2 linked regions of the Spinactinospora alkalitolerans genome follow. The protein of the gene in region 1 interacts with the protein of each later gene in a pairwise test. Links are inferred from orthologs where the notes say so. Each region holds a gene or a part of one and is shown on either strand. Other genes may lie near its edges.

What was found.
Region 2: the proteins of thrS (region 1) and rplA interact in binary tests that used the Escherichia coli proteins (3 or more experiments, as listed by UniProt). The link is inferred for Spinactinospora alkalitolerans from one-to-one orthologs.

The regions. Positions count from the first base shown.
Region 1 is NZ_JACCCC010000001.1:1,812,608-1,827,954, reverse strand. The notes cover bases 6,346-9,243. They hold thrS (threonine--tRNA ligase), read right to left. Parts: upstream 8,833-9,243; coding sequence 6,859-8,832; downstream 6,346-6,858. Other genes in these bases: HDA32_RS08120 (cyclase family protein), read left to right, coding at 6,346-6,818. Also shown: HDA32_RS08150 (glycosyltransferase family 4 protein), read right to left, coding at 1-718; HDA32_RS08145 (phosphatidylinositol mannoside acyltransferase), read right to left, coding at 723-1,703; pgsA (phosphatidylinositol phosphate synthase), read right to left, coding at 1,753-2,376; HDA32_RS08135 (HIT family protein), read right to left, coding at 2,545-3,099; HDA32_RS08130 (TerC family protein), read right to left, coding at 3,265-4,074; HDA32_RS08125 (DUF885 domain-containing protein), read right to left, coding at 4,211-5,857; more of HDA32_RS08120, read left to right, coding at 6,153-6,345; HDA32_RS08110 (PGPGW domain-containing protein), read left to right, coding at 9,267-9,539; HDA32_RS08100 (SsgA family sporulation/cell division regulator), read left to right, coding at 10,235-10,654; HDA32_RS08095 (aminotransferase class IV), read right to left, coding at 11,079-11,921; HDA32_RS08090 (roadblock/LC7 domain-containing protein), read left to right, coding at 12,289-12,720; HDA32_RS08065 (fumarylacetoacetate hydrolase family protein), read right to left, coding at 13,227-13,448; HDA32_RS08060 (rhamnogalacturonan lyase), read right to left, coding at 13,579-15,347. UniProt on the Escherichia coli protein: Catalyzes the attachment of threonine to tRNA(Thr) in a two-step reaction: L-threonine is first activated by ATP to form Thr-AMP and then transferred to the acceptor end of tRNA(Thr). The rate-limiting step is amino acid activation in the presence of tRNA.
Region 2 is NZ_JACCCC010000001.1:5,536,172-5,551,435, forward strand. Bases 542-3,356 are described here. They hold rplA (50S ribosomal protein L1), read right to left. Parts: upstream 2,391-3,356; coding sequence 1,692-2,390; downstream 542-1,691. Other genes in these bases: HDA32_RS24650 (SCO4651 family lipoprotein), read right to left, coding at 676-1,443; rplK (50S ribosomal protein L11), read right to left, coding at 2,473-2,901; nusG (transcription termination/antitermination protein NusG), read right to left, coding at 3,131-3,356. Also shown: rplJ (50S ribosomal protein L10), read right to left, coding at 1-346; more of nusG, read right to left, coding at 3,357-3,958; preprotein translocase subunit SecE, read right to left, coding at 4,109-4,363; HDA32_RS24680 (pyridoxal phosphate-dependent aminotransferase), read left to right, coding at 4,758-5,966; HDA32_RS24685 (adenosine deaminase), read left to right, coding at 6,106-7,134; HDA32_RS24690 (TMEM165/GDT1 family protein), read right to left, coding at 7,178-7,768; HDA32_RS24695 (UDP-N-acetylmuramate dehydrogenase), read right to left, coding at 8,252-9,322; HDA32_RS24700 (MaoC family dehydratase), read right to left, coding at 9,425-9,853; HDA32_RS24705 (MaoC family dehydratase N-terminal domain-containing protein), read right to left, coding at 9,873-10,334; rpmG (50S ribosomal protein L33), read right to left, coding at 10,638-10,802; HDA32_RS24725 (AAA family ATPase), read right to left, coding at 11,267-13,348; HDA32_RS24730 (TIGR02680 family protein), read right to left, coding at 13,736-15,264. UniProt on the Escherichia coli protein: One of the primary rRNA binding proteins, it binds very close to the 3'-end of the 23S rRNA. Forms part of the L1 stalk. It is often not seen in high-resolution crystal structures, but can be seen in cryo_EM and 3D reconstruction models.

The sequences.
Region 1 (15,347 bases):
GATCGACCGCGGAGCGCACGTCGTCGGCGTCGCCGGGACCGGCCAGGAGCAACCGCAGTCCGGGGCGTTCCCGGCCGAGCAGGTTGAACGCCCGCAGCAGCACCGGCAGGCCCTTGCGGGGCTCGTCCATCCGGCCGAGGAACCCGATCGCGCCGCCCTCGCCGGGCCAGCCCTCCAGCGGTTCGGCCTTCTCGTAGTGGCGCACCGCCACGCCGTTGGGGATGAGGACGGCGTCGCCGCCCAGGTGCTCCACGAGCGTCTTGCGGGCGGCCTCCGAGACCGCGATGCGGCCGTTGATCTTCTCCAGGGCCGTGCGCAGCGCCGCGGCCGACACCGCCATGGCGCGCGAGCGCGGGTTGGAGGTGTGGAAGGTGGCGACGATCGGCCCTTCGGCCACCCAGCAGGCCAGCAGGGACAGGCTCGGCGCCGCGGGCTCGTGGACGTGCAGCACGTCGAAGCCGCCGTTGCGGATCCAGCGCCGCACCCGGCCGGCCGCGCGGAAACCGAAGGAGAGCCGGGCCACCGAGCCGTTGTAGGGCACCGGGACGGCCCGGCCGGCACTGGCGATGTGGCCGGGCAGCTCGGTCTCGGAGTCGCAGGGGGTCAGGGCCGACACCTCGTGTCCGAGGTCCATGAGCGCCTCCGCGAGGTCGCCCACGTGCTGCTGCACGCCTCCGGGGACGTCCCAGGTGTAGGGGCAGACCAGACCGACGCGCATCGACTCACCGCCTCCGTGGGGGACCGGGCTCGTGCGGCGGTCTCGGCGCCGCCGACACCGCGGGGACGCCGTCAACGGTGGCGCCGGGAGCCGGGACCCGCCGGGATTCGAGGTCGGAGACGAACACGCGCTGCAGCATGTGCCAGTCCTGCGGGTGCTCGGCGATCGCGCCCTCGAACACCCGGGCCAGCTCCTGGGTCATGGCCCGGATCCGCTGCGCGCGGTCGCCCTCGGCCGGGACGGCGATCTCCTCGTGCACCCGGATGCCCCAGTGGGGGCCGTCGAACCACAGCGACACCGGCATCAGCGCGGCACCGGTACGCATGGCCAGCGTGGCGGGGCCGGCCGGCATCCGGGCGGCCTCGCCGAAGAACTCCACCTCGACGCCGCCGGCGGTCAGGTCGCGATCGGCGAGCAGGCAGACCAGCCCGCCCGCGCGCAGCCGGCGGGCCAGCGCGGCGAAGACGCCGGCCTCCCCGCCGGTGAGCGGGAGCACCTCCATGCCCAGGCTCTCGCGGAACGCGACGAAGCGCTGGAACAGGCCCTCCGGTCTCAGCCGTTCGGCGACGGTGGTCAGCGGGATCCCGCGCAGCGTGATCCACGCCCCCGCGTGGTCCCAGTTGCCCATGTGCGGCAGCGCGGCGACCACGCCCCGCCCGGCGGCGATGTGGGCCTCCAGCGCCTCGATCCCGCTGCTGCGGACGCGGCCCAGGATCTGCTCGCGCCCCATGGCGGGCAGCCGGAACATCTCGTACCAGTAGCGCAGGTAGGAGCGCATGCCCGCCCGTGAGAGCGCCCGCAGCCGCGCCTGCGGGGCCTCGGGGCCGATGACGCGGCGCAGGTTCGCCTCCAGCCGCCGCGCGCCCCCGCCGCGCCAGACGCGGTCGGCGATGCGGGCGAAGGCCCAGCGCCCGGCGCGCTCGGGGAACCGGCGGACGAGCGCCCAGCCCAGCGAGTAGGCCAGCGTCGATGCGCGTTCTCCCATGCGTCGTCTCCTCATGAGGCCCCCGAGATCCTCGGGCGCGGCCGGGTGGTCAGGGGTTGTCCGCGTGCTGGCGGGGTTCGCCGAGCCGGTTGCGGGTCTCGATCAGGCGCTGCACGATGGTCACCGCGCTGAGGACCGCGAGCAGCCACAGCCCGCCGGCCAGCACGTAGGGCACGTCCAGGCCCCCCAGCCCGATGGCGACCAGGCCGATGACCAGCCGTTCGCTCCGTTCGGCGACGCCGACATCGCAGTTGACCCCGAGCCCCTCGGCACGGGCCTTGATGTAGGACACACCGAATCCGCTGACCAGGCAGAACAGGGTCACCCACGCGAGCGTCTCGTCGTCTCCGTCGCCGATGAACCACAGCAGCAGGCCGGAGAAGACGGCGGCGTCGGAGAGCCGGTCCAGGGTCGAGTCCAGGAAGGCGCCCCACCGGCTGGAGGCGTCCGTGGCGCGGGCCACCGCTCCGTCGAGCATGTCGAACAGCACGAAGACGGTGATGACGACGGTGCCGACGTAGAGGTCGCCGCGCGGATAGAAGAACAGGGAGCCGGCGACGACGCCGACGGTACCCACGAGCGTGACCATGTTCGGGGTGACGCCGAGCCGTGCCAGACCTCTGCCGACGGGTTGCAGCACCCGGGCGGTCACAGGACGCAGGATTTTCAACATGGCTTCTCAAGATCGTAGAGCGCTCGAACCGCTGCGGGGACGAGCATCCGCCGCTTCACGGAATGGACTTCCCCACGAGCGGCGCCGAAACGGCCGGTCCGGTGGGGATGCGACCCGGACCTCATCCCCGGGCGGCCCGCCGGAACGCGCGGGCGGCCTCCGCTGCCGTCATCGGCTCTCGGGCCAGTGCTCGGCGAGCAGGTCGCGCGTCTGGCGCAGGAGCTGGGGAAGCACCCTGGTCTGCCCCACCACCGGCATGAAGTTGGTGTCGCCGCCCCAGCGCGGAACGATGTGCTGATGCAGGTGGGCGGCGATCCCGGCGCCGGCGACGGAGCCGAGGTTCATGCCGACGTTGAATCCCTGCGGGCCCGAGGCCGAGCGCAGCGCGGTGATGCCGGCCTGGGTGAGGGCGGCGAGCTCGGCGACCTCGGCCCCCTTGAGCTCGGTGTAGTCGGCGACGTGGCGGTAGGGGCAGACCAGCAGGTGGCCGCTGTTGTAGGGGTAGAGGTTGAGCACGGCGAAGACCGCCTTGCCCCGCGCCACGACGAGCCCCTCCTCGTCGGGCTGCGAGGGCACGTGGCAGAACGGGCAGCCGTCCTCGGGGGAGGAGCCGGTGGGCTTGTTCTCCCCTTTGATGTAGGCCATGCGATGGGGTGTCCACAGCCGCTGGAACCCGTCGCCGACACCGGCACCGCCCTGGGCCTCCTGCTCCGCGCCGCCCATTCGCTCGCTCACCTCTCCTCGACGACCGCCCCCGCCGCGCGGGGAGCATGGTGACGGACCCCGCTCCGCCCGCGACCGCCCCGATCGCGGCTCATAGGCCAGCATAGGAGCTCGGGCCGCCCCGCGCCTGCGGGACGGCCCGGTGCGCCGTGTGAGGTCGGTCGGTCAGTCGGCGACGGGCTGCCTGTCGTCCTGCCTGCCGCCGTCCGCGGGCCGCTGCTCCTCGCTGTAGCGGCTGCTGAGCTTGACCGGCGCGGCCTGGTCCTGCTCGCTCCGCTTCCGCTTGCGGCGCTTGCTCGCCATCAGGTTGAGGACCTCGACGAACAGGGAGAAGCCCATCGCGGTGTAGATGAGGGCCTTGTCGATGTGGAAGCCGAGGCCGTCGGCCACCAGGGTCATGCCGATGAGCAGCAGGAACGCCAGCGCCAGCATCTTGACGGTGGGGTGGTTCTGCACGAACCGGCCCAGCGGGCCCGCGGAGACCAGCATGACGATCACCGCGATGACCACGGCGGCGACCATGACCCAGATGTTGTCCACCATGCCGACGGCGGTGATCACCGAGTCCAGCGAGAACACCAGGTCGAGCAGCACGATCTGGGTGACGACGACGCCGAAGGCCGCCTTGACCTTGGAGCCGGCGTGGTTCTCCTCGCCCTCCAGGCTGTCGTGGATTTCGTAGGTGGCCTTGCCGATGAGGAAGAGGCCGCCGATCAGCAGGATGAGGGACTGGCCGGTGAACTCGAAGCCGAAGACCGAGAACAGCGGTGTCGTGAGGCTCATGATCCAGGAGATCGAGGCGAGCAGCAGCAACCTGGTGATCAGGGCCAGCGCGATGCCCAGGTTGCGGGCCTTGGTCCGCTGCGACTCAGGGAGCTTGCCGGACAGGATCGAGATGAAGACGAGGTTGTCGATCCCGAGCACGATCTCCAACGCCAGCAGCGTCAGAAATCCAACAATGAGGTCGGTGGGCATGGGGGTTCGTCAGCTCCGGGAAGAGGTGGGTCGCGGCGGTCGCGGCAATGGCCACAGAAATCTAGGGAACGCCGGATAAGCATCGCATAAACGCGCATCGGCACGCGGGCCGGTGCGCCGGAGCTCCGGCCGGTCCCTAGACGCCGAGCAGCGCGCGCAGGTGGCGGGGCGAGGGCGAGGCGTGCGCGAGCATCTCGTCGTGGACGGCGCGCTGCCCCGTCCGGGGCCGGGCCGCGCTCAGGTCGCGCGCGATGCCGTTGACCTCGCGGTAGCCGACGTAGTATGTGGAGAGCTGGGCGCTGGTGAGCCGGGCCCTGCGCCACTTCCCCGCGGCCTCGCCCTCCTCCTGGTGGCCGCGCTCGACGAGCAGGTCCATCGCCTCGGCCTCGGTGATCGAACGGGTGTGCGTGCGCACGTCCAGGATCGCGTTGAGGATCATCCGCAGCCGCATCTTGAGCTGCACCAGGCGCAGCGGCAGGTCTCCGGCGTCGTCCCAGCCGGCGTAGGCCAGCAGCTCCTCGGTGTAGACGGCCCAGCCCTCGATGAAGGAGCCGCTGGGCATCGCCTGGCGGACGCGGGTGCCGCCCCGGTAGCGGGCGGCGTGCGCGAGCTGGAGCGCGTGCCCCGGCACGCCCTCGTGCGCCATGAGGTTGCGCAGCATGTGGCCGTTGTACTCGCGGTAGAACGACGCCTGCCGCTCGGTCGACCAGTCGGCGGGAGGGGGTGCGACGGCGATCAGGGTCGGCTCGCCGGTGGCCGGGCTGAGCGGGCCGGGCGGATCGCAGTAGGCGACCGCGACGCCGCGCCGGGACTCCGGCATGGGGATGATCCGCACCGGGTCGTCGAGCACGCTGACCAGGTCGAGTTCGGCCGTGCGCGCGAGGAGGCGCTCGAACGCCTGCTCGCACAGCGGCCCGATGTCGTCGGCGCCGGTGGCGGCCTCGGCCGCGAGCCGGTCCAGGACCTCGCGCACCTGGCCCCGATAGCGGGGCCGGCCGTCGTACTCCGCGGCGACCTCGGCGATCTCCTCCTCGGTGGCGATGAGGTCGCTCTCGGCGCGGGTCAGCAGCGTCTCGGGGGACAGCTCGGAGTCGAGGGTGTACCAGAGCTGGGCGGCGTACTCCCGTTCCCCCAGACGGGGGTCTGCGGTGGCGGAGTCCAGTTCGGCCTCCAGCCATTCGGCGTGGGAGGCCAGGGCCTCGCGGGCCGCGTCGCGGGCCGGCTCGACCTTGGCGCGCAGGCCGGGTTCGGCCTCCAGCAGCGCGTCGAGGTCGGCGCCCAGCAGCGAAGCGGCGCCGCGGGCCTGGGCGATCGCCGTCTCCACGTGCACGCGCGGCATGCCCGGGCCGTTGCCGAGGACGTCACGCGCCACGGCGAGGAAGCCGGGGACGGCGCGGCAGCGCGCAGCCAGCGCCTCCAGCCGGTCGCCGACCGGGAGGGCCTCGCGGGCGATCAGACCGTAGAGCGCGTCGCCCGGCAGGTGCCGGAGGGGGTCCCAGGTGTGCGGACGCAGCTCGGTGAGCCGCCACAGGTCGGCGCTGACCCGGGTGCGCAGCGTCTCCAGGTCCACGTGGTCGGCCGGGGGCAGCATCGCGTCGTCGATCTCGTCGAGCGCGCCCAGGGCGTCGGTGAGCACCCCCGCGCGGCGGACGTCGGCGTCGGGCGAGTGGTCGCTGAGGCGGTCGCGGAACCGGTGGTCGCCGAGCTCGTCGGCCCACTCGGGAGCGTCGGCGAGCAACGTGTCGAGCACCTTGCCGGCCACGTCGCGGAACCGGTCGGTCATGGCGTTGGCGCCCGGGTCGGGCTGCTGGGGGCCGGGTGTGGAAGTCATCGCCCTTCATCGTGCCCCGTCACGGGGCCGGATGCACCTCGCTCGCGCGTCGTCTGCGAACTCCCCGGTGCCGACGGTCGCCTTGAATGGCCCGAGAAGGCCGATGTGAAAGGCTTGGCCCCCCAAGAGGCGGGCGACACGGCGATGCTCTCTCCGAGCCCTCCGACGGTCTCGCCCCGTCCCCCTCTCCGCCGACGGTTCAAGCGAATCACCGCAGGGAACGACCGGATCGCTCGATGGGAGCTCCATGCGCATCAGCCGGATCATCGATCTCAGCCGTTCGATCGGCCCCGGCACCCAGGTCTATCCCGGTGACCCGGTCCCCCGGCTCTCCCCCGCCGCGACGGTCGCCGAGGACGGCTACAACCTGCTGCACGTGTCGATGGGGTCGCAGAGCGGCACGCACGCCGACGCGCCGCGCCACTTCTTCGACGGCGGCGCGCGCATCGACGAGCTGCCGCTGGAGCTGTTCACCGGTCCGGCCGTCGTGGTGGAGGCGGCCGGCCGCACCGACCGCTCCCCCATCACCCGGGCCGACCTGGAGCCGTGGGATCCGGAGTTCGGGCCCGGCGCCGTCGTGCTGCTGCGCACCGGCTGGTCCCGCCACTACGGGACGCGGCGCTACTTCGCCCACCCCCATCTGACCGGGGAGGCCGCCCGCCACCTGGTGGACGCGGGCGTGCGGACCATCGGAATCGACGCCCCGAACCCGGACCCGACGCCGGACGAGGACCATCCGAGCCAGGCGTGGCCGGTCCACCGCGCGGTCCTGGGCGCGGGCGGCGTCATCATCGAGAACCTCTGCGGCCTGGAGCGGATCGACTTCCCCGCCCCGCTGTTCAGCGCTCTGCCCATCGCCCTGGAGGGGGCCGACGGCGCGCCGGTGCGGGCGGTGGCGATGCGGATGGAGTAGGCCACCCGCACCGCCTCGCGGGACCCGGGCCCGAGGTCGGCTAGCGCCGCTCGCGCACGGCGGTCACGATCTCGGCGACCGCGTCGTCGATGGGGACGCCGTTGTTCTGCTCCCCGTTGCGGTAGCGGAAGGACACCGCGTCCTTGCCGGCGTCCTCGTCGCCCGCCAGGAGCATGAAGGGGACCTTCTGCTTCTGGGCGTTGCGGATCTTCTTCTGCATGCGGTCGTCGCTGCCGTCGACCTCGACGCGGATGCCCTCGGCGCGCAGCCGCTCGGCCACCCGCTCCAGGTAGGGCACGTGCTCGTCGGTGATCGGAATGCCCACGACCTGCACCGGGGCCAGCCACGCCGGGAACGCGCCGGCGTAGTGCTCCAGCAGCACCGCGAAGAACCGCTCGATCGAGCCGAACAGGGCGCGGTGGATCATCACCGGGCGCTGCCGCGAGCCGTCGGGGGCCTGGTACTCCAGGTCGAACCGCTCCGGAAGGTTGAAGTCGACCTGGATGGTCGACATCTGCCAGGTCCGGCCGATGGCGTCGCGCGCCTGCACCGAGATCTTCGGGCCGTAGAACGCCGCGCCGCCCGGGTCCATGACCAGTTCGAGCCCCTGCTTCTCCGCCGCCTCGCGCAGCACCCGGGTGGCCTCGTCCCAGATCTCGTCCGATCCGATGGACTTCTCCGGATCGCGGGTGGACAGCTCCAGGTAGAAGTCGTCCAGGCCGTAGTCGCGCAGCAGGTTCAGGACGAAGGTGAGCAGCGAGTCCAGCTCGCCGGCCATCTGGTCGGGGGTGCAGTAGATGTGCGCGTCGTCCTGGGTGAAGCCGCGCGCGCGGGTCAGGCCGTGCACCACGCCGGACTTCTCGTACCGGTACACGGTGCCGAACTCGAACAGCCGCAGCGGCAGCTCGCGGTACGAGCGGCCCCTCGCCCCGAAGATCAGGTTGTGCATGGGGCAGTTCATGGGCTTGAGGTAGTAGTCCTGGCCCTCGTCGAGCTGCATGGGCGGGTACATGCCCTCGGCGTACCAGTCGAGGTGGCCGGACTTCTCGAACAGCCTGCCCTTGGTGGCGTGCGGGGTGTAGACGAACTCGTAGCCCGCCTCCTCGTGCCGCTTGCGCGAGTAGTCCTCCATGACGCGGCGGACGACGCCGCCCTTGGGGTGGAAGACGGCGAGCCCCGACCCGATCTCCTCGGGGATCGAGAACAGGTCCAGCTCGGCGCCGAGCCTGCGGTGGTCGCGCTTCTCGGCCTCCTCCAGGAAGGTGAGGTAGGCCTTGAGGGCGTCCTTGGACTCCCATGCGGTGCCGTAGACGCGCTGCAGCTGCGGGTTCTTCTCGCTGCCGCGCCAGTAGGCCGCCGCCGAGCGCATCAGCTTGAACGCCGGGACGGCCCTGGTGGTGGGCAGGTGCGGACCGCGGCACAGGTCCTTCCAGCACAGCTCGCCGGTGCGCGGCTGGAGGTTGTCGTAGATGGTCAGCCCGCCTGCGCCGACCTCGACGCCGGCGCCCTCGGCGGCGTCGCCGGCGCCGCCCTTGAGGCCGATGAGCTCCAGCTTGTAGGGCTCGTCGCGCAGCTCCTCGCGGGCGTCGTCGTCGGAGACTGCGCGGCGGGAGAACCGCTGCCCCTGCTTGACGATCTGCTGCATCCTCTTCTCGATGCGCTTGAGGTCGTCGGGGGTGAAGGGCTCCGCGACGTCGAAGTCGTAGTAGAAGCCGTTGTCGATGGGCGGGCCGATGCCCAGCTTGGCCTCGGGGAACAGCTCCTGGACGGCCTGGGCCATGACATGGGCGGTCGAGTGGCGCAGGATCGCGCGGCCGTCCTCGGAGTCGATGGCGATCGCCTCGACGGCGTCGCCCTCGGCGACCTCGTGGGCGAGGTCGCGGGGCTCCCCGTTGACCCGGGCGGCGATGACGGTCCGGCCGTCGGCCTCAAGGGCGTCGCCGGCCGTCGTCCCCGCCGCCACCACACGCTCGGTTCCGGCGAGGGTGATATGCAGCTCAGGCACTGCGGACACGGTGACTCCTCAAGGGTGTGGGATGGTCGTGCGCGGTTCCCTCGCGCGCCGCCGCTCCTGCGGCGCGGGGTCCCTTCGATGCTATCGGGGTTCGGGCACGCGCTCACCCGGACCGGTCCGGTTCCGCGCGCCTCCCCGCCCGATCGGGGCCCGTCGGCCACGGGAGGCGCCGTGCGGGTGGCGAAACCGAGAAAACGGGGGTGGACCGGCACCCCAGATCATGATCGGATGGAACCGTTCCCGGAAATCAGGTCGTCCGGAAAGGTCGGGCGACGCGTGACTCGTCTGAGACCAGCTCTTGATCAGGCCGATATTGTGAGCTCATGTCACCGAGCCCCGTAACCGACACGAACCCACCGGACCCGGCGGCATCCCCCACGAAGCGCAGGCCCAACCGCTGGCGGCGGCTCCGCGCCCGCCTCCGGATCTGGCGCATGCGCATGCACTCGCATCCGGTCCTGCACTGGACCTGGCGCACCGCCGTCGCCGTGGTCGGCGGCTTCACCCTGCTGGCCGGAATCATCATGTGCGTGACCCCCGGGCCGGGGATCGGCGGGATCATCCTGGGTCTGGTGATTCTTTCCACCGAGTTCGCCTGGGCGCGCGGCCTGCTGCGGCGCGCCCGCCGCTACGCGCACAACGCCAAGGAGACCGCCGTGCGGACGCGGCGTCGGCGACGGGCCCGCAAAGGGCTGTCCCGCGGTTAGCCACGGCCGGATCCGGATAGCGGATGGGGAAAATCCACGGCGGCGAGTAGACCGAATGCCCTCGCTCCGCTCGCCTCGGGCTCGCGTCCTTCGGCGGGTCGCCGATCGGCCGCGGGGCCGAAACCCGGAGGGGCAAAGAAGAAGGGACCGATTCCGTGGTTTGGAACCGGCCCCTCGGGAGTGTGGGCGATACTGGACTCGAACCAGTGACCTCGTCGGTGTGAACGACGCGCTCTAGCCAACTGAGCTAATCGCCCCGGCGGTTTCGCCCTGTTTGGCGGGCGAACAAGAAAAACTCTAGCGCATCCGACGGAGTGGATGACGCACTCGCACCACACGGGAGAAGATCAAGGGATGTGATCGACGTCTCACTCGCTGGTCAGCGAGGTCGTCTCGCGGTACACAAACGTGAAACCCCCTCACATGAGGGCGGTGCGGAGACGGCGCCGCCGTGCGGCCGCCGACCTTCGACCGTGCTGGTGACGCGGCACACAGATCAACTGGAAATTCTTGGTTTCCGCAGCTCATTAAAGTTACGGAGGGCTGAGGCGATGCGGCGGGCCGCCGCCTCGCGGCCCGAGAGAAGAAGCCCCACGGTTGCGCTTCATGGAAACATCGACCGGCCGCGCCGGAAGCGGGTGAAACCGCAACCCACCCGCATAGCGCGAAGCCGGACGAGAAAAGGTTTGGCGAACATGAACAGTAGCGACACCACTGCCACCGCCGAGCTCGGCCTTCGGCTCGTCGTCCCCGATCGCACGGCGGTCCCCCTGGTCGCACGGCTCGACTACACCGCGAACGACCCCTACGCCATCAAGGTGGCCTTCCACGTCGGCGAAGACGAGCCGGTCGAGTGGATCTTCGCCAGGGAACTGCTGACGGTCGGCATCGTGCGCCCGGTCGGCGAAGGCGACGTCCGGGTGTGGCCGTCCAAGGGCGACGGCGAGCGGACCATCAACATCTCGCTGTCCTCGCCGTTCGGGCAGGCCCAGTTCGACGCCGCGATCTCCCCGCTGGCGGAGTTCCTGCACCGCACCTACGAGATCGTGCCGGCCGGGCAGGAAGCGGACTACGTCGACCTCGACGCGGAGATCGAGCAGCACCTCTACCAGTGAGACCCGGTGCCGAAGGCGCCCGGTGACAGCGGAACACAGCCCGACCGGTCACTCGGAAGACATGGGGTGATCGAGCGATCCGCCGTGCCCAAGGCAGGGGGAGCATGCCCAGGACCTCGGTGATGGCCTACCCAACCGCATAACCACCAAACGCCCTCCGCGTGGTGATTCGGGAAAATGCCGCGACCGCTGGAAGTCGCGGCATTTTTCGTTCCCCGGTCCCGCCCCCGCCCCGCGAACGCGGCGGTCAGAGCACGATGAGCGCCCCACCTCACACCAGGTCGCTGACGGGAGTCGGGAGGACTGCGGCCGCAGTCCTCCTGTTCACCAGCGCATGACCCCGGGAAGGCTGCCGTCAGCCCACCAGGCCCGCACAGCCACAGCAGGGACCGGAAGACAATCCCGGCCCTCTCCCATCAGCGGTCTAGGGGTCGATGTCGGCCGCGCTGTGCTCGGCGAAGACCGCCGCCGCCTTGCGGGTGACCGGGCCGGGCGCCGCGGGGAGCGCTCGACCGTCGATGGCCCGGATCGACTGGACGTCGCGGCCGGTCGAGGCCAGGAACGCCTCGGAGGCATCGGCCAGCGCCGACATCGGCAGGTCCGCCTCCTCGCCACCGGACCACTCCAGGACCAGCTCGCGGGTGATGCCGGCGAGCGGCCCGGCCGACAGCGGCGGGGTGACGAGCCGGCCGTTGACCACGACGAAGATGTTGCTGCCCGTGCCCTCGCACAGGTTGCCGGCGGTGTTGGCGAAGATCGCCTCACCGGCGCCGCGCTCCCCCGCGTACTGGAGGGCGAGCACGTTCTCCGCGTAGGAGGTCGTCTTCAGGCCGGTCAGCGCCCCGCGCTCGTTGCGGGTCCACGGCACCACGGCGACGTCGACCGTCGGCGCCGGAGCCGGGAAGTCCGCGATGGCGACGATGCAGGTGGCCTCAACCCCGCTGCGGTCGGAGCCCAACGGGCCCGGTCCGGCGGTCACCGTGATGCGCACCCTGGCCGGGTCCGCCTTCGGGTTGGCCTCCAGCGCCAGGCGCACGCCCTCGGCGATGCGGCCCGTGTCGGGCGCGTCCAGCCCGAGCCCCTCCGCCGAACGGGCCAGTCGGCGCAGGTGCCGGGTGAGCGCGAACGCCCGTCCCCCCACCGCCTTGACCGTCTCGAAGACTCCGTCGCCCACCGTGATCCCGTGGTCGAACACGGAGATCCGGGCCTCCTCGGCCGCGACCACCCGGCCCGTGCCGTACCCGGCACCGGCGATCCACACCCGCATGTCTCTCATCCCCCTCGTGAAAGATCGATTCGACCGTGCCTCGATCCTGCCACCGCCGAGCAGGTCGGCGGGGTGTTCGGCGCGGTCCGGCCCGGATGTTCTGACCGGCACCGGCCGGGTCCGGTGCCACAGCGTGATACCGGGGGTACGGTAACGGACCAACACGGCGCACCTCGTCCGCGGCGGCCTTTCCACTCCTTGAAAACGCGTGCCGGAACCGGCCGGATAAGTTACGAATGACTATCATCTGGGCAACACTTGGACGCACGCCAGACGGTCGCGCGACCCGCCCGAGTACCCCCCGAGTGAATCGCCCCCTCTCTCCCCCTCCCTCCCTATTCCACAGACGAAACAGATCAAGAGAGCCATGACCACACGGAGCACCGCCCCCGGCGAACTGAGCTGGTTGCTCGACGACCTCCTCACCCGCGCGGAGGGCACGCATCACGCCATCGTGCTCTCCACCGACGGGCTGCTGATGGCCTCGTCGAGTGGGCTGGAGCGATCCGCCGCCGAGCACCTGGCGGCCATCGCATCGGGCCTGCAGAGCCTGGCCGGCGGCGCCAGCAGGCAGTTCGCCGCCGGCAACATCCGGCAGAGCATCATCGAGATGGACCGGGCGTTCCTGTTCGTCGCCGCGGCCGGCGAGGGCGCCTGCATGGCCGTGCTCGCCGATTCCGAATGCGACGTCGGCCTGGTCGCCTACGAGATGAACATGGTGATCCAGCGCGTCGGCCAGTACCTGACCGCTCCGCCCCGTCCGGACATGCCGAACACGCCGGCCCACGTCGAACGCTGAATCCGCGCCGCCGGGGCCGCCGCGGTGCGCGGCGGCCCCGGCCCGCGATTGAAGTTTGTCCGAGCGCCGGAATCCGCTAGAGTTCTTAATCAGCAGCGAGGACGGCGCTCCGGGAGCTCCCGGAGGGGCCCGGCATTCGCCGCGCGGACGTGGCTCAGCTGGTAGAGCATCACCTTGCCAAGGTGAGGGTCGCGGGTTCGAATCCCGTCGTCCGCTCGAAGCAGGAACGTGGCATGGACCCCCGTATCCATGGCATGCGGACGTGGCTCAGCTGGTAGAGCATCACCTTGCCAAGGTGAGGGTCGCGGGTTCGAATCCCGTCGTCCGCTCGGAGAAGCCGCATGGGTGTCACTCGCAGGACTCAACGGTGCTCGTGGCGGAGTGGCCGAGTGGCTTAGGCAAGGGACTGCAAATCCCTGTACACGGGTTCGATTCCCGTCTCCGCCTCCAGGTTTCGACCTGGGCGATTAGCTCAGTGGGAGAGCGCTACCTTGACACGGTAGAGGTCACTGGTTCAATCCCAGTATCGCCCACCAGTAGTGCCGCAGGTCAGAGGACTCCTCTGTTTTTGTGGACTGCGGCTCGGCTCCCAGCGGGAGACATCGAGGATCGGACGTCGTCCCGGTGCCCTCCGGAGTGCCGGCGCAGATCAAGTCGCCCGGCTCCAGGACCATGACACGGCTGAGGTAGCGGACGAGCCAGGCGGGGCCGATGCGCATGAGGTACATGAAGGCTCCTGTTTGATCATCAGCGTCTCGACAGCGCACATGATCGCCCCAGGCCGTTCTGCTGTCCGGGGAACAGCGAAACCCGTGGCCGGAACGGTGATCCGACCACGGGCCGAGGTTGAACAGCGAGCTAGCGGCCGGCGTAGACCGCGTCGGGGACGGGCACCCGCGACCAGTCGGTGTCCGAGGCCAGATAGAAGCTCGGATGCGCCGGCTGGTTGTAGGCCGTCTGCTGCCCGGCGATGCCGACCCGGTACTGCGGGTCGTGCATGAGGGTGTAGAGCTTGCGGTCGGTCACCGCGGTCGAGGTGTAGATCCGGATCGCCTCCGAATCCTCTGTGCGCAGCAGCAGCTCCTCGCGCCAGTCACCGAAGACGTCGGCGACCAGGGACGGGTTGCCCTTGGTCCCGTTGTTGGTCAGGGTGCCTTCGGCGGAGAGCAGCGTGCCCTCCTGCCGGTCGTCGACCGTGGGCGCCTCCTGCCCGTTGACGATCTGCGTGGTCATGTCCGGCGCCCAGCGGATGCTCATGTTCGTGCCGGGGGCGTCGCGGCCCAGGAACTCTCCGTCAGCCGTCCACAGGCCCGCGTCGGTCTCCTGGTCGGGCGGCATGGACGACCAGGCCTCCACGCCGGAAGTGCCGGGGTCGATGTCGCCGACCATCCCGCGCCCGGTGTCGACGCCGGTGTATCCGCCGAACAGGACCTCGCCGGTGGCGGCGTCGCGCATCGCGAACCCGTAGGGCGCATAGGCGCCGCCCTCGTGGACGCCCCAGATCTCCATGCCGTCCCGGTCGGGGTCGAAGTCACCGACGTGCAGGGCGTCGCCGTGGCCCAGCTTGACCCGCTCGCCCGGTACCGCGCTGTCGGGGTGCCCGGTGCCGTAGGAGGAGTACAGCAGCGAGCCGTCGTCGTCGATGGTGGCCGCGCCGTAGACGATCTCCTGCCTGCCGTCGCCGTCCACGTCGGCGGAGCTCATCTGGTGGTTGCCCTGCGTGGTCAGCGTGCCGAACTCGGGGTCGGTGCCCTCGACCCCGTGCGGGGCGTCGTTGAACGGGTTGGCCATCGGCGCGTGCCCGCTGTCGACGAACCACTGCTCGGTGAGGTTCTCGCCGTCGAAGCGGTAGGCCGCCAGGGTGGCGCGCGTGTAGTAGCCGCGGGCGAACACCGCCGACGGGTGCGTGCCGTCCAGGTAGGCCGCCCCCGAAAGGAACCGGTCGACGCGGTTGCCCGGTTCGATGCGCGACATCGCGTAGTCCCCCCACATGAGGCCGTCGTCGCCGCGCGCGGGCCGGTAGTCGACCGTGTCCAGCTCCGCGCCGGTCGCGCCGTCGAACACGGTCAGGTACTCCGGCCCGGTGAGGACGAAGCCCTCGAACTCGCGCAGCCGGTTGCGGTCGCTGCGGCCGGGCGCGTAGGTGTCCATGAAGTGGTCGGCCAGCGCCTCGGCGTCCTCGCGGGAGAGCGGGTAGTCGTAGGCCGGCTCGATGCCGAAGGCCTCCTCCAGGGTGGCCGGCCAGTTCCCGGCCACGACCTCGGGGTGCTCGTGCCAGTCGCGGAACATCTGCACGACGTGGTCGTAGTAGTCATCGGCGCTCATGCGGTGGTCGTCGCTGTGGGAGTGGCCCGCAGCGACGTCCTCGGCCGGCATGGTGATGTGGTCCTCGGACTCCACCTCGCCGTCCTTGCCGTAGGTGATGGTCCTGGTGCCCGGGGCGGTCTTGAACATCAGCTCCGAGCGGCCGTCGCCGTCGAGGTCGTAGACCAGGAACTGCGTGTAATGCGCGCCTGAGCGGATGTTGACGCCCAGGTCGATGCGGTGCAGCAGGGTGCCGTCGCGGGTGTAGGTGTCGATGTAGGTGTTGCCGGTGTAGCCGACCTGGGAGACGTCTTTGGAGTTGG
Region 2 (15,264 bases), 3.7 Mb from region 1 along the record:
TCGACCTGCCGTCGATCACACCGCCCTTGATCACCAGCGGCGGGTTCGCCCTGGCGAAGTCACGCAGACCCTTGGCCGCCTCGACCACATCGCCCTTGACGAAGGTGATGGCGGAGGGGCCCTCGAACAGGTCCAGGACCTGCTCGTCCAGACCGGCCTCGTTGGCGGCGATCTTGGTCAGCGTGTTCTTCACGACGCGGAACCGCGCGTTCTGGCCGAGGCTGCGGCGCAGTTCGGTGACCTGCGCGACAGTGAGCCCACGGTACTCGGTCAGCACGGCACCCTCCGAGCTCTGGAATTCCTCCTTGAGCTCGGCGACCGCGGCTGCCTTATCCGGCCTCGCCATGGGACTCCTTCCAACAGTGAACACCGGTCCAAGGAGCCATCCGAGTGGGCGCGCGCATGAAAAACGCCCCGGCGCAGGCGCACGGGGCTCGACGGGATCACGTGCACGAGGGCACGCGTGATCGCAGCTCACTCCACACCTGCGCGGGCCGCCCATTCGCATGGGACCTTAGGTCACCCGACGGGTGACGACCGGCGGTCTTCGGCAGTTACCAATGTTAGCCGATGCCCGGGAGTGAGTGGGACGTGCACGGTCCGGTGGACCGGTGCGGGGGTCAGGTGGCCGGCGAACGCGCCGGATGCGTTCGCCGGCTTCCGGAGCGGGTGCCGCTAATTCATGTCGCCCATGTCGCCCAGGTCGCCCATGAGGTCGTCCATGTCGCCGATCTGGTCCGCGCTCGGGTACTCGATCTCGACGGGCTGGTTGAACTCCAGGAAGTCCATGGTGCTGGTGAAGTCACCGGCCTCGCTGCTCACCCTGCGCGGCAGGCCCTCGTCGTCCACCCACACCTCGAACGCCATCTCGCTGACGCCCGACTGGGAGTACAGCTGCTGCGCCGACTCCTTGGCGTCGGCGTCGTCGATGTTCTCCAGTGCCTGGTCGACGCTGTAGGTCCCGGTGTACTTGGTCGTGGATACGCCGTTGACCTCCTCGGATCCGGCCTCCTCGATGCCCTCGCCGGCGAGCAGCTTCTCCAGTTCGGCCATCGGGTCCTGGGGCTGCTGGGTGCCCTCTGCCGCGCTCGACCGCAGCCACGCGGGGCCTCCCATGGAGGGGTCGCCCTCCACCAGGATCTCGTCACCGCGCATCAGCACCCTGCTGGTGCCGCTCGTGCCGAGGTCCATCGTTATCTCGTAGGTGGGCTCGGGGGTGCCGGAGTAGGTGATCTCCTGGGTCATCTCGGTGGCCTGCCCCTGCATGCTGCCCGACGTCGTCATCTCGGCACGGTAGCTCTCGACCTCGCGCGTCTGGCTCACCAGGTTGGAGAGCACCTCCGTGACGCTCGCACCGCCCGCCGCGCCGGGGAGGGCCGAACACCCCGCGACGACCATTGCCAAACCACTGCCCGCGACGGCGACGGCGAACTTTCGCAGCATCGATCAAACTCCAAAGACGTCTCGTTCGTGACCGGCCTGTTGACCTGCCCGAATCATGCGACGTGTCGCCCCGGGCAACGGTTCCACCGCTTTTCGCCGGATCGGGCCGGGTGGACGGCGGGCGGGGGCATGCATGGAGGCCGCATGGAGGGCGCGGGCGCGAAAAAGGGCGCCCCGGCTCGGATCCTCCGAGCCGGGGCGCCCCCGCTGCCCTCGATCGCCGCGCCGCGGCGCCGCGGACGCGCCGACTAGGCGACGGCGCGCGCCGCGTTCGGGTCCACCGGGATGCCGGGGCCCATCGTGGTGGTCAGCGTGGCCTTCTTGACGTAGCGGCCCTTGGCGGCCGACGGCTTGAGCCGCAGCACCTCGTCCAGGGCGGCCTGGTAGTTCTCGATGAGCTGCTGCTCGCCGAAGGAGGCCTTGCCGATGATGAAGTGCAGGTTGCCGTGCCGGTCGACCCGGAACTCGATCTTGCCGCCCTTGATGTCGCTGACGGCCTTGGCGACGTCGGGGGTGACGGTGCCGGTCTTGGGGTTGGGCATGAGGCCGCGCGGACCGAGCACCCGGCCCAGGCGACCGACCTTGCCCATCAGGTCCGGGGTGGCCACGACCGCGTCGAAGTCGAGGAAGCCCTTCTGGATCTCCTCGACGAGGTCGTCGTCGCCGACGTAGTCGGCGCCCGCGGCGCGGGCCTGCTCGGCACGGTCACCGGTGGCGAAGACCAGGACCCGAGCGGTCTTGCCGGTGCCGTGCGGCAGGTTGACGGTGCCGCGGACCATCTGGTCGGCCTTGCGCGGGTCGACGCCCAGGCGCAGGGCGATCTCGACGGTCGGGTCGAACTTGACGGAGATGGTCTCCTTGGCGAGCTTGACGGCCTCGACCGGCGCGTACAGCCGGTCGCGGTCCACCTGCTCGGAGGCCTTGCGGTGGTTCTTGCTGCGCTTCACTGAAAACTCCTGTTTCAAGGGGCCTGTGGTGTGCGGGCCAGCGCCTGGCCCTGCCACGGAGGACGGACGGCGCCGCAGGGCGCTACTTGACCTCGATGCCCATGGAACGGGCGGTGCCGGCGACGATCTTCTCGGCGGATTCGAGGTCACCGGTGTTGAGGTCGGGCAGCTTGGTCTGCGCGATCTCGCGCACCTGGTCGCGGGTGATGGAACCCGCGGTGCTGCGGCTCGGGGTCGTGGCGCCCTTGTCCAGGCCGGCGGCCTTGAGGATGAGCTTCGGGGCCGGCGGCGTCTTGGTGACGAAGCTGAACGACCGGTCCTCGAAGATGGTGATCTCTACGGGGATGACGTTGCCGCGCTGGGCTTCGGTGGCAGCGTTGTACTGCTTGCAGAAGTCCATGATGTTGACGCCGTGCGGGCCGAGGGCGGTACCGACCGGCGGAGCCGGGGTGGCCTGTCCTGCGGGCAGTTGAACCTTGACGAGCGCCGCGATCTTCTTCTTCGGAGGCATTTCGGGTCCTTTGCCGGATTTGCTGTGTGTTGTGGGTCCCTCGTCCCCGCGCCGCGGAGACGGCGCGGGTCCGGCCCGACCGGCAGGGAGTCGGACCGAGGTCCACCTACCACCTGCGTGGAGAGCCGCGCGTCCGCCGGGACCCGGGCGGATCGCGAATAAGCCCCGCCGAGGGCGGGGCACGGTGGGTCGGCCCCGAAGGGCGGACCCACCAAGTCTACGCGCTGGATCAGATCTTCGAGACCTGGTTGAACGCCAGCTCCACCGGGGTCTCACGGCCGAAGATCGAGACGAGCACCTTGAGCTTCTGGGTGTCGGGGTTGATCTCGCTGACCGTGGCGGGCAGCGTGGCGAACGGGCCCTCCATGACGGTCACGGACTCGCCGACCTCGTAGGCGACGTCGGAGCGGGCCTCGGTCTCCTTCTTCTTGGTCTGCTCGGCCTCTTCCTCCGGCTCCGGGGCGAGGAGGTCGGCGACCTCCTGGATGCTCAGCGGAGCGGGGCGGTTGGACAGACCGACGAAGCCGGTGACGCCGGGCGTGTTGCGGACCGCCGCCCAGGACTCGTCGATGAGGTCCATGCGCACCAGGACGTAGCCGGGCAGGACCTTCTCGGTGACCTGCTGGCGCTTGCCGCTCTTGACCTCGGTGACCTCCTGCGTGGGCACCTCGACCTGGAAGATGTAGTCCTCCATGTTGAGCGACTGGGTGCGGCTCTCGACGTTGGCCTTCACCCGGTTCTCGTAGCCCGCGTAGGTGTGCACCACGTACCAGTCGCCCGGCAGCATGCGCAGCTCGATCTTGAACTCTTCGACGGGGTCGAGCCTGGGGACCGCGTCCTCTTCGCTCTCCTCGGCCTCTTCGGCCTCGGCGTCCTCCGCCTGCTCGGCGTCCGCTTCGAGCTCGGTCTCCTCGGCACCGGCCGCCTCGGTCGTTTCGGGCGCCTCGGCCGCTTCAGCAGCATCCGCCTGCTCGGCTCGCGGGCCGGTCTCTTCCGCCGACGACTGATCCCGCTCCTCGGTGGGGAGGTCGCCAGAGGTCAGTGGGGAGTCGGACACGGCTGCTCTTTCTCTCGTCGGATACACGCTCTCGGCTGGCACAACAATGAACACGGCCAGCGCCGGCAATGCCAGCTTACGGTCTTGGCCGACGAAATGTGACCAACGTGCCGCGATGACCCGGGCGTGGTCCCGGGGAGGCGGCTGCGATCAGGAGGTGCCGGTGCCGGCGACGGTGGAGTAGAGCCAGGTGACCCCTTCACCGAAGCCGAAGTCGAGCAGCGAGATGTAGCCGACCATCATGACCACGAAGACCATGACCACGATCGTGTAGGTGATCAGCTCACGGCGGGTGGGCCAACGGACCTTTCGGAGCTCGCCGACGACCTGCTTGGTAAAGGTCACCGGACCGGTACGACGCTTGCGCTCCTTCTCGGGCTTGGCGTCGGCGTCAGTCTGTGTCACCTGAGGTCCTTAGGGATTCGACGGTCACTGGACGCTTCCGGGCGGACGGCCTCCTCAGCCGGGCGCTCATTCCACTCGCTCACTCGGACTTGCCGCGCACTCGGGAGTGCTCTTGCAGGGCAGGAGGGACTCGAACCCCCAACCGCCGGTTTTGGAGACCGGTGCTCTTCCAATTGAGCCACTGCCCTTGGGTACCGCGTGGTTCCCACGATAGCCGGTTCCGGAGCGTGCTGCGCGCGAATAATCGGGCGGGCGGCCCGTTCCCGGTCCATCGACTGCCAGAGTCTATGCCCTATCCGCGTCCGGGACCAAGTCGCGGCGGGCTGTGTTCCCCGTTCCCCCTGTTCGCCCCCTTGACACAAATGTCTTGGCCCCACATGGAAACATGGGTCACATGACTGACCGACCCCGTATCTCCGCACGCATCGGCGGCATTTCCGAGTCAGCGACCCTGGCGGTGGACGCGAAGGCCAAGGCCATGAAGGCCGAAGGCCGGCCCGTCATCGGCTTCGGCGCCGGGGAGCCCGACTTCCCGACACCCGACTACATCGTCGAGGCCGCGGCGCAGGCGTGCCGCGAACCCCGCTTCCACCGGTACACGCCGGCGGGCGGCCTGCCCGAGCTGAAGGAGGCCATCGCGACCAAGACCCTGCGCGACTCCGGCTACCGGGTGGAGCCGAGCCAGGTCCTGGTGACCAACGGCGGCAAGCAGGCCATCTACGAGGCGTTCGCCACACTGCTCGACCCGGGTGACGAGGTCATCGTCGTCGCGCCGTACTGGACGACCTACCCCGAGTCGATCAAGCTGGCCGGCGGCGTCCCGACCTACGTCGTCACCGACGAGTCCACCGGCTACCTCGCGAGCGTCGAGCAGTTGGAGGCCGCCCGCACCGAGCGCTCCAAGGTGCTGGTGTTCGTCTCCCCGTCCAACCCGACGGGCGCCGTCTACTCCCCGGAGCAGGTCCGCGAGATCGGCCGGTGGGCGGCCGAGAAGGGCCTGTGGGTCCTCACCGACGAGATCTACGAGCACCTGGTCTACGGCGACGCCCGGTTCGCCTCGATGCCGGCGGAGGTGCCCGAGATCGCCGACCGCACGATCGTGGTCAACGGCGTGGCCAAGACCTACGCGATGACCGGCTGGCGTGTGGGGTGGATCGTCGGCCCCAAGGACGTCGTCAAGGCGGCGGGCAACCTGCAGTCGCACGCCACGTCCAACGTCGCCAACGTCTCGCAGGTCGCGGCGCTGGCCGCCGTCTCAGGCGACCTCAGCGCCGTGGACGAGATGCGCACCGCCTTCGACCGCCGCCGCAGGACCATCGTCCGGATGCTCAACGAGATCCCCGGTGTGGTCTGCCCCGAGCCGCAGGGCGCGTTCTACGCCTACCCGTCGGTCAAGGACGTCATCGGCCGGGAGGTGCGCGGCCGGCGCCCGCAGAGCTCCACCGAACTGGCCGAGCTGATCCTGGAGCAGGCCGAGGTCGCCGTGGTTCCGGGCGAGGCGTTCGGCACCCCCGGCTACCTCCGGCTGTCCTACGCGCTGAGCGACGCCGACCTCACCGAGGGCGTGAGCCGCATCGCCAAGCTGCTGAGTGAGGCGCGGTAGCCGGATCCGGCCGGTCCCGCGCGCGAAGGACCGGTGCCCCTTCTCCGTTGCTCGCCCCGGCGTCCGCCCGACGCCGGGGCGAGCGGTTTTTCGCGGGACGGCTGACGACGGCGGGGCCGGTTTGCGGCACCCTTGTGTCATGCAACGCCCGATCACCCTGCTGCCCAAGGCCCACCTCCACCTGCACTTCACCGGGTCGATGCGGCACTCCACCCTGGTGGAGCTCGCCGACCTGCGCGGAGTGCACCTCCCCCAGGCGCTCGTGGACGAGTGGCCGCCGAAGCTGAGAGCCGTCGACGAACGAGGCTGGTTCCGCTTCCAGCGGCTCTACGACATCGCCCGGTCGGTGCTGAAGACGCCCGATGACATGTACCGGCTGCTGCTGGAGGCCGCACAGGACGAGCGCGCGGCCGGGTCGGGGTGGCTGGAGATCCAGGTGGACCCCAGCGGCTACGCCTCCCGGTTCGACGGGCTCACCGCGGCGCTGGAGCTCGTGCTGGACGCCGCCCGCAGCGCGGAGCGTGAGACGGGCGTGGGCATCGGGATCATGGTCGCGGCCAATCGCACCAAGCACCCGTTGGACGCCAAGGCGCTGGCCCGGCTCGCGTCCCAGTACGCGGGCAGGGGCGTCGTCTCGTTCGGGTTGAACAACGACGAGCGCCGCGGCCGGGCGCTGGAGTTCGAGGGCGCGTTCCGGATCGCCCGCCGGGCCGGTCTGCTGCTGGCGCCGCACGGCGGCGAGCTGGAGGGGCCGCGCAGCGTACGGGAGTGCCTGGACATGCTGGAGGCCGACCGGATCGGCCACGGCGTGCGCGCGATCGAGGACCCCTACCTGGTGGAGCGGGTCGCCACCCAGGAGGTGACCCTGGAGGTCTGCCCGAGCTCCAACGTCGGCCTGGGCGTCGTGCAGGACGTGTCGCACGTGCCGCTGCGCCGCCTGTTCGACGCCGGCGCCCCGATCGCCCTGGGCACCGACGACCCGCTGCTGTTCGGTCCCCGGCTGGCCGAGCAGTACGAGATCGCCAGGGACGTCTTCGGGTTCTCCGACGCCGAGCTCGCCGAGCTCGCGCGGATGTCGATCAGGGGCGCGGCAGCGCCCGACGGCCGCAAGAAGGAGCTGCTGGCCGGCGTGGACTCCTGGCTGACCACAGCGCCGGAGGACTTCTGAGCCCGGCGGCCGGCGCCCCGCCGACCGCGGCGGCGGAGGGGCGTCAGAACGCCACCATCCGCACGCCCTGGAACACCATTGCGGCGCCGGCCAGGAAGAACAGCAGCGCCGCGCCGACCTGAACGGCACGTTCGGGGAGCTTCTTGCCCAGCGCGGCGCCCAGCGCGATCGCGATGCCGTCGGCGAGCACCATGCCGACGGTGGAGCCGACCCATACCGGGAGCCAGTCGTACCGGGTGCCGACGGTGATCGTGGCGAGCATCGTCTTGTCGCCCAGTTCGGCGACGAAGAAGACCACGCAGACGGTCACGAAGGCGGAGCGGATGCGCCGGGAGGCGGCGCGCTCCTCGTCCTTGTCGGTGAGTTCGTCGCCGCGCAGGGTCCAGACGCCGAAGAGGACGAACGCGACACCGGCGGCCAGGGTCACCCAGTCGGTGGGGATGGCCATGCCCAGGACCTCGGCGATGAGCACGCTGAACCCGTGCACGACGAGGGTCGCGGCGGTGATGCCCAGCACGACGGTGAGCGCCCGGTAGCGGGTCGCCAGTGACATCGCCACGAGCTGGGTCTTGTCGCCCATCTCGGCGATGAAGATGGCCGCCGCGCTGAAACCGAGCGCCGTGAGGAATTCCACCGGATCCTCTGCCCTTCGAGTCGTCTTTTCGGACAGAAGCAAAAGGCGGACGCCACGCTTCGGCCCGATAGTCCCACCGGGCCGAAGGTCTCGTCCGCCTGAGAGGTTCGAGGCTCGTGTGACCGGGCTATCACCTGCACTGACAGGGGCCGGTCTGTCGATCACACGAATTGGGGACTACTCCCCTTCGACGCGTCCGACTTTAGCAAAAAATCCAGAGAGCGCAATTCATTGATTAACCGATGAAATGCCGCAGAGATTCCGAATAAACGAGTTCGGCGCGCCTAAGAAAATGCGGAGGAACACCGAAAAGGGGGTCCGGACCGGTGACGGGGGCCGGGGGCCGTGGTCACAGTTCTTTCGTTCGCCCCTGGTGACCTGGGCAGGCTGCCGTCAGCGCCGGCGCGCTGACAGCAGCGCCACCAGGCCCGCACGGGCCCGGCCAAGACCTGGAAACAGTCCCGGCCTTCTCCCGTCAGCGACCTAGAGGCTGACGCCCACCATGACCGGTTCGTTGACCAGCGTCACGCCGAATGCCTCGGCCACCCCCGCCCGCACCTCGCGGGCCAGGTCCAGCAGGTCCGCGGCCGTGGCGCCGCCCGTGTTGGTCAGGGCCAGGGTGTGCTTGGTGGAGATGCGCGCCGGGCCCGTTCCGTGGCCCTTGGCGAAGCCGGCCCGGTCGATCAGCCACGCGGCCGAGGTCTTCACCCTGCCGTCGGCGTCGGGATAGGCCGGCGGTTCGACATCGGGCCCCAGCCGCTCGGCGACCCGCTTGCGGAACTCGGTGAACTCCGCGGGGCCGAGGACGGGGTTGGTGAAGAACGAGCCGGCGCTGCGGCTGTCGGGGTCGGCCGGGTCGACGACCATGCCCTTGCCGCGGCGCAGTTCGAGCACGGCCCGGCGGGCGTCGGCCAGCGGCACCCGGTCGCCGACCTCGACGCCGAGCCTCCCGGCGAGTTCGGCGTAGCGCACGGGGCGGCTGAGGTCGGAGCGGGTCAGCTCGAACACGACCTCGCACACCACGTAGCGGTCGCCGCCCTTGAAGGCGCTGTCGCGGTAGGCGAAGCCGCAGTCGGCGTTGCCCAGCGTGCGGCGCTCGCCGCGCTCGCGGTCGTAGACCAGGACCTCGGTGACGGTCTGGCCGACCTCCTGGCCGTAGGCGCCGACGTTCTGGATCGGGGTGGAGCCCACCCGGCCGGGGATCCCGGACAGGCACTCGATCCCGCTCAGGCCGTCGGCGACGCAGCGCTCGACCAGCGGCTCCCACTCCACTCCGGCCTCGGCGCGGACCGCCACGGCGCCGTCGGCGCGGGGCTCCGGCACGACGCCCTGGGAGTCGACGTGCACGACCGTGCCGGGGAACCCCGCATCGCCGATGACGAGGTTGCTGCCGCCGCCCAGGATCAGCAGCGGCTCCCCCGCGGCGTCGGCCGCGGTCACCGCGGCGACCAGTTCGTCGGTGGTGCGGGCGGTGGCGAACGTCGCGGCGGGACCGCCGAGCCCCAGTGTGGTGTAGTCGGCCAGCGAGACGTTGCGGACGGGAACAGCGGACACGGCGTTACCTCTGGTCGGACGGGAGACAGGGGGCCGCGGCCGTCCGGAGGGCGCCGACGGATCGCCGGCGGCCGCGTCCGGAGAGACCGGCGGCGGGGACGGTCAGGCCAGCCGGACGACGGCGCTGGAGCGGGCCAGGACCTTGGCGCCGCCCGAGCGGGCGGTGATGGCGACCACGACCTGGTTGTCGTCGCGCTTCTCGGAGACGGCGCCGCTCACCACGATCTCGGCGCCGTTGTCGTCGTCGGGCACCACGACGGGCGCGGAGAAGCGCACCCCGTACTCCACGACCGCGCCGGGGTCGCCCACCCAGTCGGTGACGAGCCGGCCGGCCTCCGCCATCGTGAACATGCCGTGCGCGATGACGTCGGGCAGGCCGACGGACTTGGCGACGCGCTCGTTCCAGTGGATCTCGTTGAAGTCGCCGGAGGCCCCGGCGTAGCGGACGAGGTCGAGGCGGCGGACCGGGTAGGTCTGCTCGGGCAGCTCGGTGCCCACCTCGACGTCGGCGTAACGGACGTTGGCGGTCATTCGGACGCTCCCCGCTTCCCTACTTCTCGGCCTTCTCGGCGCCGCCGCGCACCACGAGCATGTTGACGGCGGTGACGACGTGCTCCCCCTCGACGGTGGAGACGTCGCTCTCCAGCGTCAGCATCTCGCTGCGCCCCAGGGCCCTGATCTGGGAGATCCTGGTCACCGCCGTGACGACGTCGCCGGCCTGCAGCGGGCGGCTGTAGCGGAAGCTCTGGTCGCCGTGCACGACCATCGAGAAGTCCAGGCGCAGCTCGGGGTCGACGACGGCCTGGTGCATGCCCTCCGTGCCCACGATGACGGGGAACGTGGGCGGCGCGATGACGTCGGTGTAGCCCGCGGCCTTGGCCGCGGCGGTGTCCCGGTAGACGGGGTTGGGGTCGCGGATCGCGTCGGCGAACTCCCGGATCTTGCCCCGGGTCACCTCGTAGGGCTCGGGGGACTCGTACACCCGCCCCAGCAGGTCGTGGTTGATCGCCATGGACTCCCTCTCATCGATGTCTGAGATCGGGCTCACACAGGGGGTCGGCCGTCGCGGTGCGCGCAAGCCACCGGCGGCACGGTGGATCCGAGCCCTGAAAGCCCCGCCTCGCCCCGCGGACCCGTCGGTCGGACATCAGTCGGCTCCGTTGTCCCGCCACGCCGGGCCGCTCGACGGACCCTCACACAGTAATAGCCCAGCGAGCGGGAAGCGCTCACTGGGCTATTCGCGCGGGCCGTGCGGCCCCGTGGTCCGTCGCCGCGCCGCGGCCGCCGCCGGTGTTCGCCCGAGGGGCGAAGGAGACTAGCGGGTCTCCTTGTGGCCCCGGTGGGTGCGGCAGTTCGGGCAGTACTTCTTGATCTCAAGACGGTCGGGCGTGTTCCGACGGTTCTTACGCGTGATGTAGTTACGGTGCTTGCACTCCTGGCAGGCCAGGGTGATCTTCGGCCTCACGTCGGTGGCAGCCACGTTGGAGTGCCTTTCTCGCTGACAACATACGAACACTGAAAAAGACCCGCGTTGACCCCTGATGTGGAGCCAGGGGTCGCGCAGGTGGTAGCGGAGGCCGGACTTGAACCGACGACACAGCGATTATGAGCCGCTTGCTCTACCGACTGAGCTACTCCGCCTGGAGCCGGGGTGCCGGACCTCTTCGAGAATACCGGAACCCGTTCAGACCGGCGAATGAGATTTCCGCCGGTCACCCACCTGAGTGGACCGGACGCCGTCAAGTGGTGGAGCCCCTTTACGGAATCGAACCGTAGACCTTCTCCTTACCATGGAGACGCTCTGCCGACTGAGCTAAAGGGGCACGCTCCTGCGGCTTCTCCCCTTCCGGGGTTCCGCCCTTCGCGTGTTCATGACTATACAGGCCTCCGGGGGTGCACTGCCAAATCGAACGGCGGCCCGGGCGGACACGACCCGGGAACCCTTCAATCCGCGACCCAGACGTTGGACATCGCGTCGCGCTGGATCATGCGGATCCGCGCCGGCAGGCCCAGCCGCCGCAGCGCGTCGGGCAGCCGGGTGTCGTGGGTGAACACGATGAGCTGGCGGTGCCGGCCGACCTCGGCGAGCACGGCCGACAGCCCCTCCACGGTCTCGGTGTCCATGGCCTGCACCGGATCGTCCAGGACCAGGAATCCGAAGGGATTGCCCGTGGCCAGGGTGCGCGGCAGGCAGATGGACAGCGCGAGCGCCTGGAACTCGCCCTGGCTGAGCAGCCCGGGCGCGTTGCCCGCGCCGTCGGCGCCGTCGACGCTGACGTCCACGGCCACCCGCCGCTGCGCGCCCCGGCCGACCAGCCGCAGGGCCTCCAGGTCGATGTGGCGTTCCTGACGCAGCCGCTGCCAGACCTTCTCCGCCTGGGAGGCCAGCGGGCGCAGCCGCTCCGCCCGGATCTCGCGGGCCAGCCCGGTGAACCAGTTCAGGGCCTGCTCGGCCGGGCGCAGGGTCTCGCGGGCGCGCACGGCCTGCCTGGCGTCCTCGACCCACGCGCCCACCTGCTCGGCGAGCTCCGCCCAGCCGTCCGTGGGATCGGCGAGCCGTTCGGTTGCGGCCTTGCGGGCCGCGATCGCGGTGGAGCGCAGTCGGCGGCCCACGTTCTCGATGTGGTCGGCGAGCTCGGTCGGGTCGGCCAGGTCCGAACCGGCGGCCCACTGCTCCCAGATCCGGCCGAGGTCGCTGTCGGGCGGGAGCCAGGAGGGCGGCGGCGCCATCAGGAACCGGGCCTGGTCCCTGGCGTTCTCGGCGCGGTCGTAGGCCGCCGCCGCGCTCGCGGCCACCGGCTCCAGCGCGGCGATCTCGGTGCGGGCGCGCCGCGCCCAGTCGGCCCCGAAGGCGTTCTCGGTCCCGCAGGCCGGGCAGGTGGACTCGGCCGGGTGGCGCTCGTGGTGCGCCATGGCCTGGCGCAGCAGTTCGACGACGCTGCGCGCCCGCGCGCCCTTGGTGCCCGAGGCCATCGCGATCTCCATGGCGGCGCCGCGCAGCTCGTTGACGACGTCGGCCATGAGCGCGCGCTCGGGGACGGCGAGCCGCCGCAGCCGGCGCAGGACGACCTGCTGGGCCGGGTCGGCGGGCCCGTCGTCGGCGGCGATGACGGCGAGCCGGTCGAGGTCGATGGAGGGGGCCTGCAGGATCTCCAGGGCGCGCCCGGCCCGCGGGTCGTCCCCGGCGCGCAACTGCTCGACGAGGTAGGGCAGGTCGCGGCTCGGGCGGCGCTCCTGCTTGGCCAGCCGGTCGCAGGCGCGGGCCAGCCTGCGCTCGGCCTCGGCCAGGTCGGTGAGGCCGAGCAGGGCGGTGAGCGTGTCGTAGAGCTCGGCCGCCCGGCCGGTGACGGTGCGCCCCAGCTCGTCGTAGGAGAGGAAGGGGCGGTAGCGCACGAGCTCCTCGCCCCACCCCAGGTTGGCCAGCGAACCGGTCTCGCCGGAGGGCAGCTCCACCCGGCCCCGCGCCGAGCGCACGCTGTCGCCGGTCCAGGAGCGGGTGACGCGGGCGGTGTCGGTCTCACCGGAGAGCTGGAGTTCGACGGTGATCTCGGTGCGGTCGTCGAAGTGCAGGTTGCGCCATCCGTCGCGCCACGCCGTGGGCATGGCGTCCCAGCGCAGGTTGCGGCCGGTGAGCGCGGCCTCGACGGCCTCGGCGAAGCTGGACTTGCCCGAGCCGTTGCGGCCGACGATGACGGTCAGCCCCGGGCCCGGCGGGAACTCCAGGGACGCCGCGCGGCCGATGCCGCGGAAGCCCTGCACCTCGACGCGGCTGAGGTAGCAGCGCCGCGGCCGCGGGGCGGCGGGCGCCGGCTCGGCCGGCAGCGGCAGTTCGGGGTCGTCCCCCTGCACGCACACCGCCAGGGCGTCGTCACCGTGCAGGGCCGCGGCGACCCATTGCCGGGCCACCGGGTCCAGCGGCGAGCGCGCGAGGCGCTCCCACACCGAACCGGTCGGGGCGCTCCCGCCGCGCCGCCGCCGCGGAGCCTCTTCGGCGGACGCTGCGAACGCCTCATGGGCCGTCGTCACGTCGTCACCACACCCGCTTCATCGTCGACTTCGCCTCTGAGAGTAGGACAGGTCCGGCCGAACCAGATAGGGCGGCGTCCGAGATGGGCGGCCGCGGCCCAGGGGGTCGCATGGCCTCCCGCACCCCGGGGTGTCTTGGACCCCGCTCCCTTAGGGTGGCGGAAACCGTGGCCCAGGGGTTTTAAGGACCGCCCCAGGACGGAGCGGAGCCCCGCCTTGGGTGCGCACCGACACCGTGGTCTCGGTCTGGCGCGCAAAGTGGTGGCGTGGGTGGCGCGGCGCCAGGGCGACCCCTTCATGGGCCTGCGGCCACGCGAGAGGATCGCCCAGTCACCACGGGCTCCGGCCTCGGGCCGAGCTTCAAGACCCCCAATGGCCGGGGACGGATCACACCCCCACCAGGCGGCGCCTGGTGCCGTCCCAGGTGAAGTGCAGGGTGGCGATGCCGGGTTCGGCCGGGTCGCGCAGGCATTCGTAGATGTGCAGGCTCGGGACGCTGGAGAAGCAGCCCCACAGGCGTTCGGAGGTGAGCACGAAGTCGAGGTCGAGTTCGACGAGCAGGCCGAGCAGCCGGCCGTGGGTGGGCTCGTCGACCTTCGCGAAGGCGTCGTCGAGCAGGATCAGCCTGGGGGCGTGCGGCGCGTGCTCGGCGAGCGCGCCGAACTGGGCCGCCGCGGCGGCGAACAGCACGAGGTAGGCGATGACGCGCTGCTCGCCCTGGCTGAGCGCGGTGCGGTGGGTGAGGCGGCGCTCGCGCTCCGGGTGCGCGGCGTCGGTGACGTAGACGCTGAACGCGAACCAGGACCGGTAGTCCAGCGCTGCGCGCAGTTGCGCGCCGCCGGTGGCGGTCGGGTCGAGCCGCCGGATCGCCTCGATGCAGCGGCGCAGCGCGTCGCGCAGCCGCGTGGTCTCGACGCGGGTCCGGTTCTCGGCCGGGCGGTCCAGCAGCGGTACGACGGCGCTGATGTCCTCGTCGGCGTCGGGGGCCAGCCGCCAGTCCAGCCGGACGCCGAGCCCCTGCGACGTGGTGACCTCGCCGAACACCTCGTTCATGGTGGAGATGAGCGCGCGGGCCTCGTTGATCTGGCGGGACAGGTGCCCGGCGAGCTCGCCGAGGAGGTGGCGCTCGTAGGCCTCCTCCTCGCGCACCGCCGCGGTCTCCTCGGCCTCGGTGATGGCGCGCCGGAGGCGTTGGGCGTAGGCGGTGATGTCGTGGGAGCCGTCGTCGTCGTGGACGGTGACGCGTTTCACCCCGGCGGGTTCGGTGAGCTCGGTGCGCGCCCCCGCGGTGTCGCTCGCGGCCAGCAGCCGGTGCAGTTCCTCCCTGCGGCGCAGGATTCCGCTGTTGTCGACGTCGGCCTCCGGGTCGGGGTCCAGCCCGGTCTCGACCGCGGTGACGAGGGCGTCGAGCGTCTGGACGCGCTTGGCGAGCTCTCCCGCACCGTCCTCGGCGGCTTCGGCGGCGTCGTGGTCGGCGACGGGTCCCTCGTCGCCGGCGAGCGCGGCGAGGCCGGCGGCGTCGAGCAGGGCGGTGTCGACGCCGCCGTCGGCGTCGGCGAGCATGGCGCGCAGCGCCGCGCCGACCGCGAGCGCGCGGTGGGCCTGCTCGGCCCGTTCGCGCAGCGCGGTGTCGTGGCGGGTCTCGGCGGCGATCCGGTCGTCGCGGGCGCCGCGTGCCGCGCGCTCCAGCTCGGGGAGGCCGTCGTCGGCCGCCCGCGCCCTGGCGCGCACCTCGGTGACCGCGGTCTCGATCTGCTCGGGGGCCGCGGCCCGGGCCCGGTCGGTGAGCTCGGTCTCGCGGCGGACCGTGATCATGTCGCCGATCGCCGCGGTCCCCGCGTCCTCGGCGGCGACCCGGTCGGCGCGCGCCCGCTCCCACTCCCCTGCGTGCAGCCGGTAATCCTCCAGCAGCCCGG